Regions from separate parts of the Enterococcus sp. CR-Ec1 genome, predicted to be linked through region 1. Evidence: predicted binding sites of a transcription regulator. Region 1 holds the regulator's gene; the other holds the start of a gene.
The links. The regulator CtsR, encoded in region 1, represses protease genes until heat stress. The targets are predictions, from matches to a motif close to TTGGTCAAAAAAGGTCAAANA.
Positions count from the first base shown of each region.

Region 1 (4,219 bases):
CTTGAAACATTTCCAAGATGAGATCCCTTCGATTCGGATCTATGACAAAAATGTTCCGCAATCGTTGGAAAACGTCGTATTGAAGGCAACCGCTAAAGAACCGGCGGATCGGTACAAAACTGCCGATGAAATGCGAGCGGATCTTGATACTGTATTGTCACCTGACCGACTCAATGAACCGAGATGGGAACCTCATGCCCTGATGGATGAAACGAGAGTGATGACCCCTGTAGAAGCAGCCCAAGTTGAAACGCCGCCAGTGGAAGATCCCGTGGCAGAAACGGCTGCGGATCAAGCCGAAGAATCAGCGAAACCGAAAAAGAAAAAACGCAAACGCTGGCTGCTGCTGCCGGTCATTATGGTGATCGCACTGCTAGGTATAGGCAGTTACTTCCTATTCGGCGGTGGTCGGGGGGATGTAGCGATTCCTGAAGTCAACGGCCAGACAGAAGCGGCCGCTCGGGCCGAACTGGAAGCCGCTGGCTTGCAAGTGGCAGACGAGGTAGAAGAAATCGAAGACGATGAAGTCGAAGCAGGCAATGTCGTCAAGACCGATCCGCCAGAAGGCAATGAAGTCAAAAAGAATTCCGTCGTGACCCTCTACATCAGTAGCGGAACGAAGAAAATCACCCTTGATGACTATGAAGGCCGCTCCTTTGATGATGTCAAAAAAGAGTTGATCGATTTGGGCTTTGATGAAGACAGAATCAAAGAAGAGCTAGAGTCGTCAGATGATGTCGATGAAGGGGATATTATCAGTCAATCACCAGCAGCAGGGCGGGAAGTTTCCCCAGCAGAAGACGAAATCACCTTTAAGGTCAGCTCCGGACCAGATAGCTTCGCAATGGACAACTATTATGGCATGACAGAGGCAGATGCACGAGCAGCATTGACTTCTCGCGGTGTCGACCGATCACAGATCGAAGTGAACTATCAATCCAGCAGTCAACCATCAGGCACGATCATCGCCCAAGCACCCGCAACAGGTGAAACGGTGGTGACTTCTCAAACGACCATCACTTTGACGGTCAGCAGTGGGCAGGAAATGGTCAATGTACCAAGAATCGTTGGGAAAAGCCAAGCCGATGCAGAAGCAGACTTGAATGAAGCGGGATTGGACTCAACTTTTGAGGAAGAGGACGGCTATAATGACTCGGTACCAGCTGGACATGTTGTCCGTGTCTCTCCAGGTGCTGGAACCTCCGTCGAAGTTGGCTCTACTGTAACGGTCACGATCTCTAGAGGACCTGAACCAGATGATTCGTCCTCATCGACGCCAAGCAGTAGTTCAGATGATTCCTCTGATTCAAGCGCTACGAGTGAAAGTAGCTCAGAAAGTGATTAGAAACTAGCTAAAACCAAATACATTAACCAAGCAGCCTTCGGGGACCAAAGAATTCTCTTTTTGTTCCCCGTCCAGCTGCTTGTTTTTGTTTCTAAACCTTATAGTGAGGCACAGGTGTCTTTAAAATTTCCTTTAGTCCTGCCATTTGTGCAAGCGTACATCTTTCCAAGGATTCAAAAATTGGGTATAATGAAGGTCAGAATTAGTCAAGGGAGGGAATGAATTGAGTCATCACAATACTTCCGATTTGATTGAAGCATATTTGAAGAAAATTCTTGAAGATAGTGAAACCATTGAGATTCGTCGCGCGGAAATGGCAAATTTGTTCAACTGCGTGCCCTCACAAATAAACTACGTGATCAATACCCGCTTCACCGTTCAAAGAGGCTATGCGGTTGAAAGCAAACGCGGCGGGGGCGGCTATATTCGGATCGAAAAAGTCAAAATCACGGACAGCCACCACTACTTAAAAGAAATGAATCAACTATTCGATGAAACCATCTCGGAAAAAGATGCGTATGCAATAATCCAGAAACTTTATGAGGAAGGAATCCTGTCCAAGCGAGAAGGCAACTTATTATTGACCGTCATCGCGAAAGCAGTTCTAGGACGTTCTCCTTATGAAAATAGAACACGAGCTGATTTGCTCCATGCAATTCTAGAACGATTAAGTTACGAAGACAGGAAGTGAAAGAGATGGATGAATTATTCACCCAACGCGCGAAAGCCGTTTTGGCTATCGCCCAAGAAGAAGCAAAATACTTTAAGCACCAAGCAGTAGGTTCTGAACATATTCTATTGGCATTGGTCATTGAACAAAACGGGATTGCCGGCAAAACCTTGCGGGAAATGAATATCACAGAAAATGATATTCGTGAAGAAATCGAACATTTAACAGGGTATGGCACTGTCCGTCAATACCCAGAAAACGCCTATCTCGCGTATTCACCACGAGCAAAACATACATTTGCTTATGCAGGGGATGAAGCCAAACGCTTAGGGGCACCACAAATTGGTACCGAACACCTATTATTAGGCTTATTAAGAGACGAAGACATTTTGGCTTCTCGAATCATGCTGAATCTCGGCTTGAGTCTCGCGAAAATGCGTCAGCTTTTGAAGAAAAAAATGGGCTTCAATGAAAGCAAAACCAACGGAAGTGCTGGTCGTCGTCGTCCAGCCCAAGCCAAAGCGCAGCAAGGAACACCGACCTTGGATTCCTTAGCCCGTGATTTGACCAAATTAGCCCGTGAAAAACGGTTGGATCCTGTTGTCGGTCGTGCCAAAGAAGTCAAACGCCTGATCCAGATCCTTAGCCGTCGGACCAAAAACAACCCTGTTCTCGTGGGGGAACCTGGTGTTGGGAAAACCGCGATCGCCGAAGGCTTAGCCCAAAAAATCATCAATGGGGAAGTCCCAGAAGACATGCAAAACAAACGCTTGATGATGCTGGACATGGGGGCTTTAGTTGCCGGAACGAAATACCGTGGGGAATTTGAAGACCGAATGAAAAAAATCATTGATGAGATCTATCAAGATGGTCAAATCATCTTATTCATTGATGAATTGCATACACTAATTGGGGCCGGCGGAGCAGAAGGGGCGATTGATGCCTCGAATATTCTGAAACCAGCCTTAGCCCGTGGGGAATTGCAAACCATCGGTGCCACGACACTAGATGAGTACCAAAAATACATTGAAAAAGATTCTGCATTAGAACGCCGTTTTGCCCGGGTGCAAGTCGACGAACCGACACCAGAAGAAGCGGAAGAAATTTTACGGGGCTTGCGTCCTCGTTATGAAGAACATCATGGGGTGGAAATTTCTGATGATGCGTTACACGCCGCTGTGCAACTGTCCGTGCGTTACATCAATTCGCGCCAATTACCAGATAAAGCCATCGATTTGATGGATGAATCAGCTGCCAAAGTGCGTTTAGACAAAACCGATGAAAGTTCAGAATTGGCAGATCTGCAAAACGAGATCGCCAACTTGATCGAAGAAAAAGAAGCCGCTATTCGTCAGCAAGATTTTGAAGCAGCAGCTCGTTTACGGATCAAGGAAAAGAAATTGACCCAACAGCTGACGGAAGTAGCGTTTATGGAAGTCAAAGAAGCATCAGGCTATGCCGATAGTGTTACTGCAGAAGATGTTGCTACGGTCGTTTCCCAATGGACCGGCGTACCTTTGCAGCAGATGGAGAAAAAAGAAAGCGAACGCTTGTTGGATCTTGAAAAGATTTTGCATCAACGGGTAGTTGGCCAAGAAGAAGCAGTCAAGGCAGTCGCTCGTTCGATCCGCCGCGCCCGCAGTGGGTTGAAAGATCCGAACCGTCCAATTGGTTCCTTCATGTTCTTAGGCCCGACCGGTGTCGGGAAAACCGAGCTTGCCAAAGCCTTAGCAGAAGCGATGTTTGGTAGTGAAGATGCCTTGGTTCGTGTCGATATGTCCGAATTTATGGAAAAATACAGCACGAGCCGTTTGATCGGTTCACCGCCAGGCTATGTCGGCTACGATGAAGGTGGGCAATTGACGGAAAAAATCCGTTCAAAACCATACTCCGTCATCTTATTGGACGAGGTGGAAAAAGCCCATCCCGATGTCTTCAATATCCTCTTGCAAGTGCTAGATGATGGTCATTTGACGGATGCCAAAGGTCGGAAGGTCGATTTCCGCAACACGATTTTGATCATGACCTCTAATATCGGTGCCCAACAAATCCGCGAAGAAAAAAGCGTTGGGTTTAATGTCACTGATTTAACGAAAGATCACCAAGCGATGCAAAAACGGATCTTAGAAGAGCTGAAAAAAGCCTTCCGTCCAGAGTTCTTGAACCGTGTGGATGAAACAGTGGTCTTCCAATCCTTAGGTGAA
Region 1 covers NZ_CP025223.1:3,742,674-3,746,892, reverse strand. The annotation lists gene pknB (Stk1 family PASTA domain-containing Ser/Thr kinase) at 1-1,345, shown strand, start outside; gene CXM95_RS17955 (CtsR family transcriptional regulator) at 1,569-2,036, shown strand; gene CXM95_RS17950 (ATP-dependent Clp protease ATP-binding subunit) at 2,042-4,219, shown strand, end outside.

Region 2 (4,219 bases), 1.8 Mb from region 1:
TGTAATAAGATATTGAAAACATCAGGATGGGCTTTTTCGATCTCATCCAATAAGACGATCGTGTATGGATTGCGTCGAACAGCTTCAGTCAATTGTCCACCTTCTTCAAATCCTACATAGCCTGGAGGGGCACCGACTAAGCGAGACACCGAATGTTTTTCCATGTATTCGCTCATATCGATCCGAACCATATGCTCTTCTGAATCAAAGAGGTTGACCGCCAACGCTTTCGCTAATTCGGTCTTACCGACGCCGGTCGGACCTAAGAACAAGAAGGAACCTAATGGTCGATTTGGATCTTGCAGGCCAGCTCGTGAACGAATGACGGCATCACTGACGGCATCGACGGCTTCGTCTTGTCCGATCACTCGTTGATGCAAGGTCTCATTTAATTTCAACAGTTTTTCCCGTTCGCCTTCCACTAATTTCGCAACAGGAATCCCTGTCAAACGTCCAACGACTAGGGCAATCTCATTTTCGGTCACTGATTCTTGGACCATCCGAATGCCTTCATCTTGATTTTTTTCTTCCAGTTCAGCTAGTTCTTTTTCCAGTTGTGGAATCGTCCCATGACGAAGAACAGCTGCCCGTTCCAAATCATAGTTATTTTCAGCATCTTCCAACTCATGCTTGGCTTTATCGATCTCTGCCCGTTTGTTGGAAACTGCATTGACTTCTTCTTTTTCCGTTTCCCACTGCATTTTCATGGTATTGACTTCTTCACGCAATTCCGCCAATTCTTCTTGTAAAATGCCTAAGCGTTTTTTCGATGCATCATCGGATTCCTTTTTCAATGCGGCTTCTTCGATCTCAAGTTGCATCAAACGACGGGTAACTTGGTCGAGCTCAGTAGGCATCGAATTCATTTCCACCCGAATTGTGGCACTCGCCTCATCGATCAAGTCAATGGCTTTATCTGGTAAAAAGCGGTCCGTGATATACCGATCAGATAAGGTCGCCGCAGCAACAAGCGCGTTGTCATGGATGTTGACGCCATGATGGATCTCGAACCGTTCTTTCAAGCCACGTAAAATCGAAATCGTGTCTTGAACGGTTGGTTCCTGTACCAGCACTTTTTGGAAACGACGTTCCAAAGCTTTATCCTTTTCCATGTATTGACGGTATTCATCAAGGGTGGTTGCGCCAATCGTATGCAATTCTCCCCGTGCCAGCATTGGTTTTAGTAAGTTTCCAGCATCCATGCTGCCTTCCGTCTTACCAGCACCTACAATATTGTGGATCTCATCAATAAAGAGAATGATCCGTCCATCGGCTTTTTTCACTTCTTGTAAGACAGCTTTCAAACGCTCTTCAAATTCACCTCTGAATTTAGCACCTGCGATCAAGGCACCCATATCCAGAGAAAAGATCGTTTTGTCTTTTAGGTTTTCTGGGACGTCTTTTCGCACGATCCGTTGTGCCAATCCTTCAACGATGGCTGTTTTACCAACCCCTGGTTCACCAATCAAAACGGGATTGTTTTTTGTCTTCCGAGAAAGGATGCGAATCACATCGCGAATTTCTTCGTCTCGTCCGATAATTGGGTCCATTTTTCCGCTGCGGACTTGTTGCACCAGGTCAACGCCGTATTTTTCTAATGCTTTGTATTGTTCTTCTTGATTTTGTGAGGTCACACGATCCCCTCCTCTTAATGTTTCGATCGTTTGCTTGATTTCTTTCGCAGTGATTCCTTGTTTCTTTAAATACACCGTCAATGGATGATTTTTCAATTTCATCAACGCATAAAGGACGATTTCTGTGGAAAGATACTCGTCTTGAAATTCATTTTTTAATTGATCTGCCTCAGACAAAAGATGAAACAGATTTTGACTCATAGATTGACCATAACGAACATTTCCTCCTTCAACCGAAGGCAGTTCATCTAATAGTCGGTCGACTTCTTTTTCAAAAGCATCGACATCGAGACCTGTGTCCGTGTAAAAATTGCGGCCGAATTGATTGGCTTGCAATAAAATCTTCCATAAATGCGGAATATCAATTTCTTGATGGTGACGGGTCATGGCAATCTGCTGGGCTTCAGCGATAGCACTTTGTAATGTAGTCGTCATTTTTTCTGGGTTCATACTTTTCCCTCCCAAAATGGTAGTCAGAAAAAAGTACGCTGCAAGCAGTATCCTTTTTTCTACTCTTCTATTATACAACGTTGGTCAGTAATGGTCAAAAGTTTTCCCTCGAACATCAAGATTTTTTTCAGTATTCTTTCATGAAAATTGACAGATGGGAAGCAGCAATGGTATGCTAGGTCCTGATTGGTCAGGAACAATCGATTTTCCTGATCGTTTTGATCGCTCTTTGGCGATTTTTATTCAGTAAGATTATCTACTTAGCTGTAACGTCTACTGTTTACAGCTTTTTTATATGGAGGAAATGATGTTAACATTAACGAATATTAGCCAACAATTTGGCGACAAATTGCTTTACGAAGACGTTTCCGTTCAAATCAACCGTGGTGAAAAAGTCGGTTTGATTGGACGGAATGGCGCTGGCAAAAGTACTTTAATCAAAATCATTACAGGAGAAATTCTCCCCGATGATGGCTTCGTCCAATTTCCGAAAAATTTGAAAATGGGCTATTTGGATCAATACGTCAATGTTGATGAAACGCAATCGATCCGTGATTTTTTGCGCTCTGCCTTTGCAGAAGACTTCGAAAAAGAGCAACAGATTGCCGATCTTTATACTTCTTATGGCGAAAGCCTCGACGATAAGCTTTTAGAAAAAGCGGGCGAATTGCAAAATCAATTGGATCAAGGAAATTTCTACCAAATGGATACATTGATCGATGATTTAGCAGAAGGGTTAGGTATTTCGGTTCTCGGAATGGATACCCCCCTCGCTTCTTTAAGTGGTGGTCAACGCTCAAAACTGATCTTGGCAAAAATGCTGCTAGAAAAACCCGACATGCTGATTTTAGATGAACCGACCAACCACTTAGATGATGAGCACATCAAATGGCTAGTTGAGTTTTTACAGGACTTTACTGGTACCTATTTAGTCGTTTCTCATGATCGTCAATTCCTTAACGAAATCACGACCCATATCATTGATATCGAATTTGGCAAGCTTTCTAAGTATACGGGGAATTTAGACAAAGCATTAAAACTAAAAACGCTGCAAAATGAAAGCTATATGAAGCAATACGAAGCACAACAAGAGCATATCAAGAAAACCGAAAGCTATATTCGTAAATACAAAGCTGGTTCTCGTTCAACAATGGCAAAGAGTCGTGAAAAGCAGTTGGCAAAAATTGATCGTTTGACCCCACCACAAGATGTCCCTAAACCCCATTTAGGATTTGATTTGGCACCAATCGTTACCACCTTGGCCTTGGAAACCACCAATCTAGTCATTGGATACGACCAAAAGCCCTTACTCTCCCCGATCAACCTAACGATCCGCTATGGCGAAAAAATTGCTATACGGGGATTTAATGGGATCGGTAAATCAACATTGATCAAAACAATTCTTGGTGTGATCCCAGCAATTGAAGGGGCCGTTTCTTACCCACAGCATACAAAATTCAATTACTTTTCTCAAGACCTTGACTGGGAATATCCCTTGCAGACCCCTCTTCAATACCTTGAGGATCTTTTTCCGAAGGCCACCAACAAAGAATTGCGACGGCAACTTTCTCGGGCAGGTTTACCTAGCCAATTAGCCCAGGAAGAATTGAAGCTATTAAGTGGTGGTGAACAGACAAAAGTCAAACTAGCCGAAATGATGTTGATCAAAAGTAACTTCTTGATTCTTGATGAACCGACCAACCATATCGATCAAGATACGAAAAACAATTTGGAACAAACCCTGGCGGCCTTTCCTGGAACAGTTTTGATTGTTTCCCATGAAGGCGAGTTTTATGAATCCTTTGTTGATCGAATCATTGATTTGAAAGACTAAAAAAAACACGCTTATCCTCTATTCGAAGATAAGCGTGTTTTTAACTTTCCACTTTTTCTTTTCTTAATTCAGTCAACTCTTGGCTAATATCTTTGCGTTTTTCTTTCATTACATAAGCAAAACCAATTATGAAGGGCCAAATGAATGTTGCTAAACGGTACAGTAGCATGGAAGACGCAGCATCGACCGTGCCAACTAATGGACCAAAAAGCAGCATATAAATAAATTCAAATGATCCGATCCCTGCCGGTGTTGGAATCACCCCGGACAAGACGACGGCAAAACTGATGAAGGATAACGT
Region 2 covers NZ_CP025223.1:1,946,454-1,950,672, forward strand. The annotation lists gene clpB (ATP-dependent chaperone ClpB) at 1-2,084, opposite strand, end outside; gene CXM95_RS09390 (ABC-F family ATP-binding cassette domain-containing protein) at 2,392-3,918, shown strand; gene CXM95_RS09395 (lysylphosphatidylglycerol synthase transmembrane domain-containing protein) at 3,959-4,219, opposite strand, start outside.
Region 2: the regulator CtsR is predicted to act here: its motif matches at 2,165-2,185, upstream of clpB (ATP-dependent chaperone ClpB).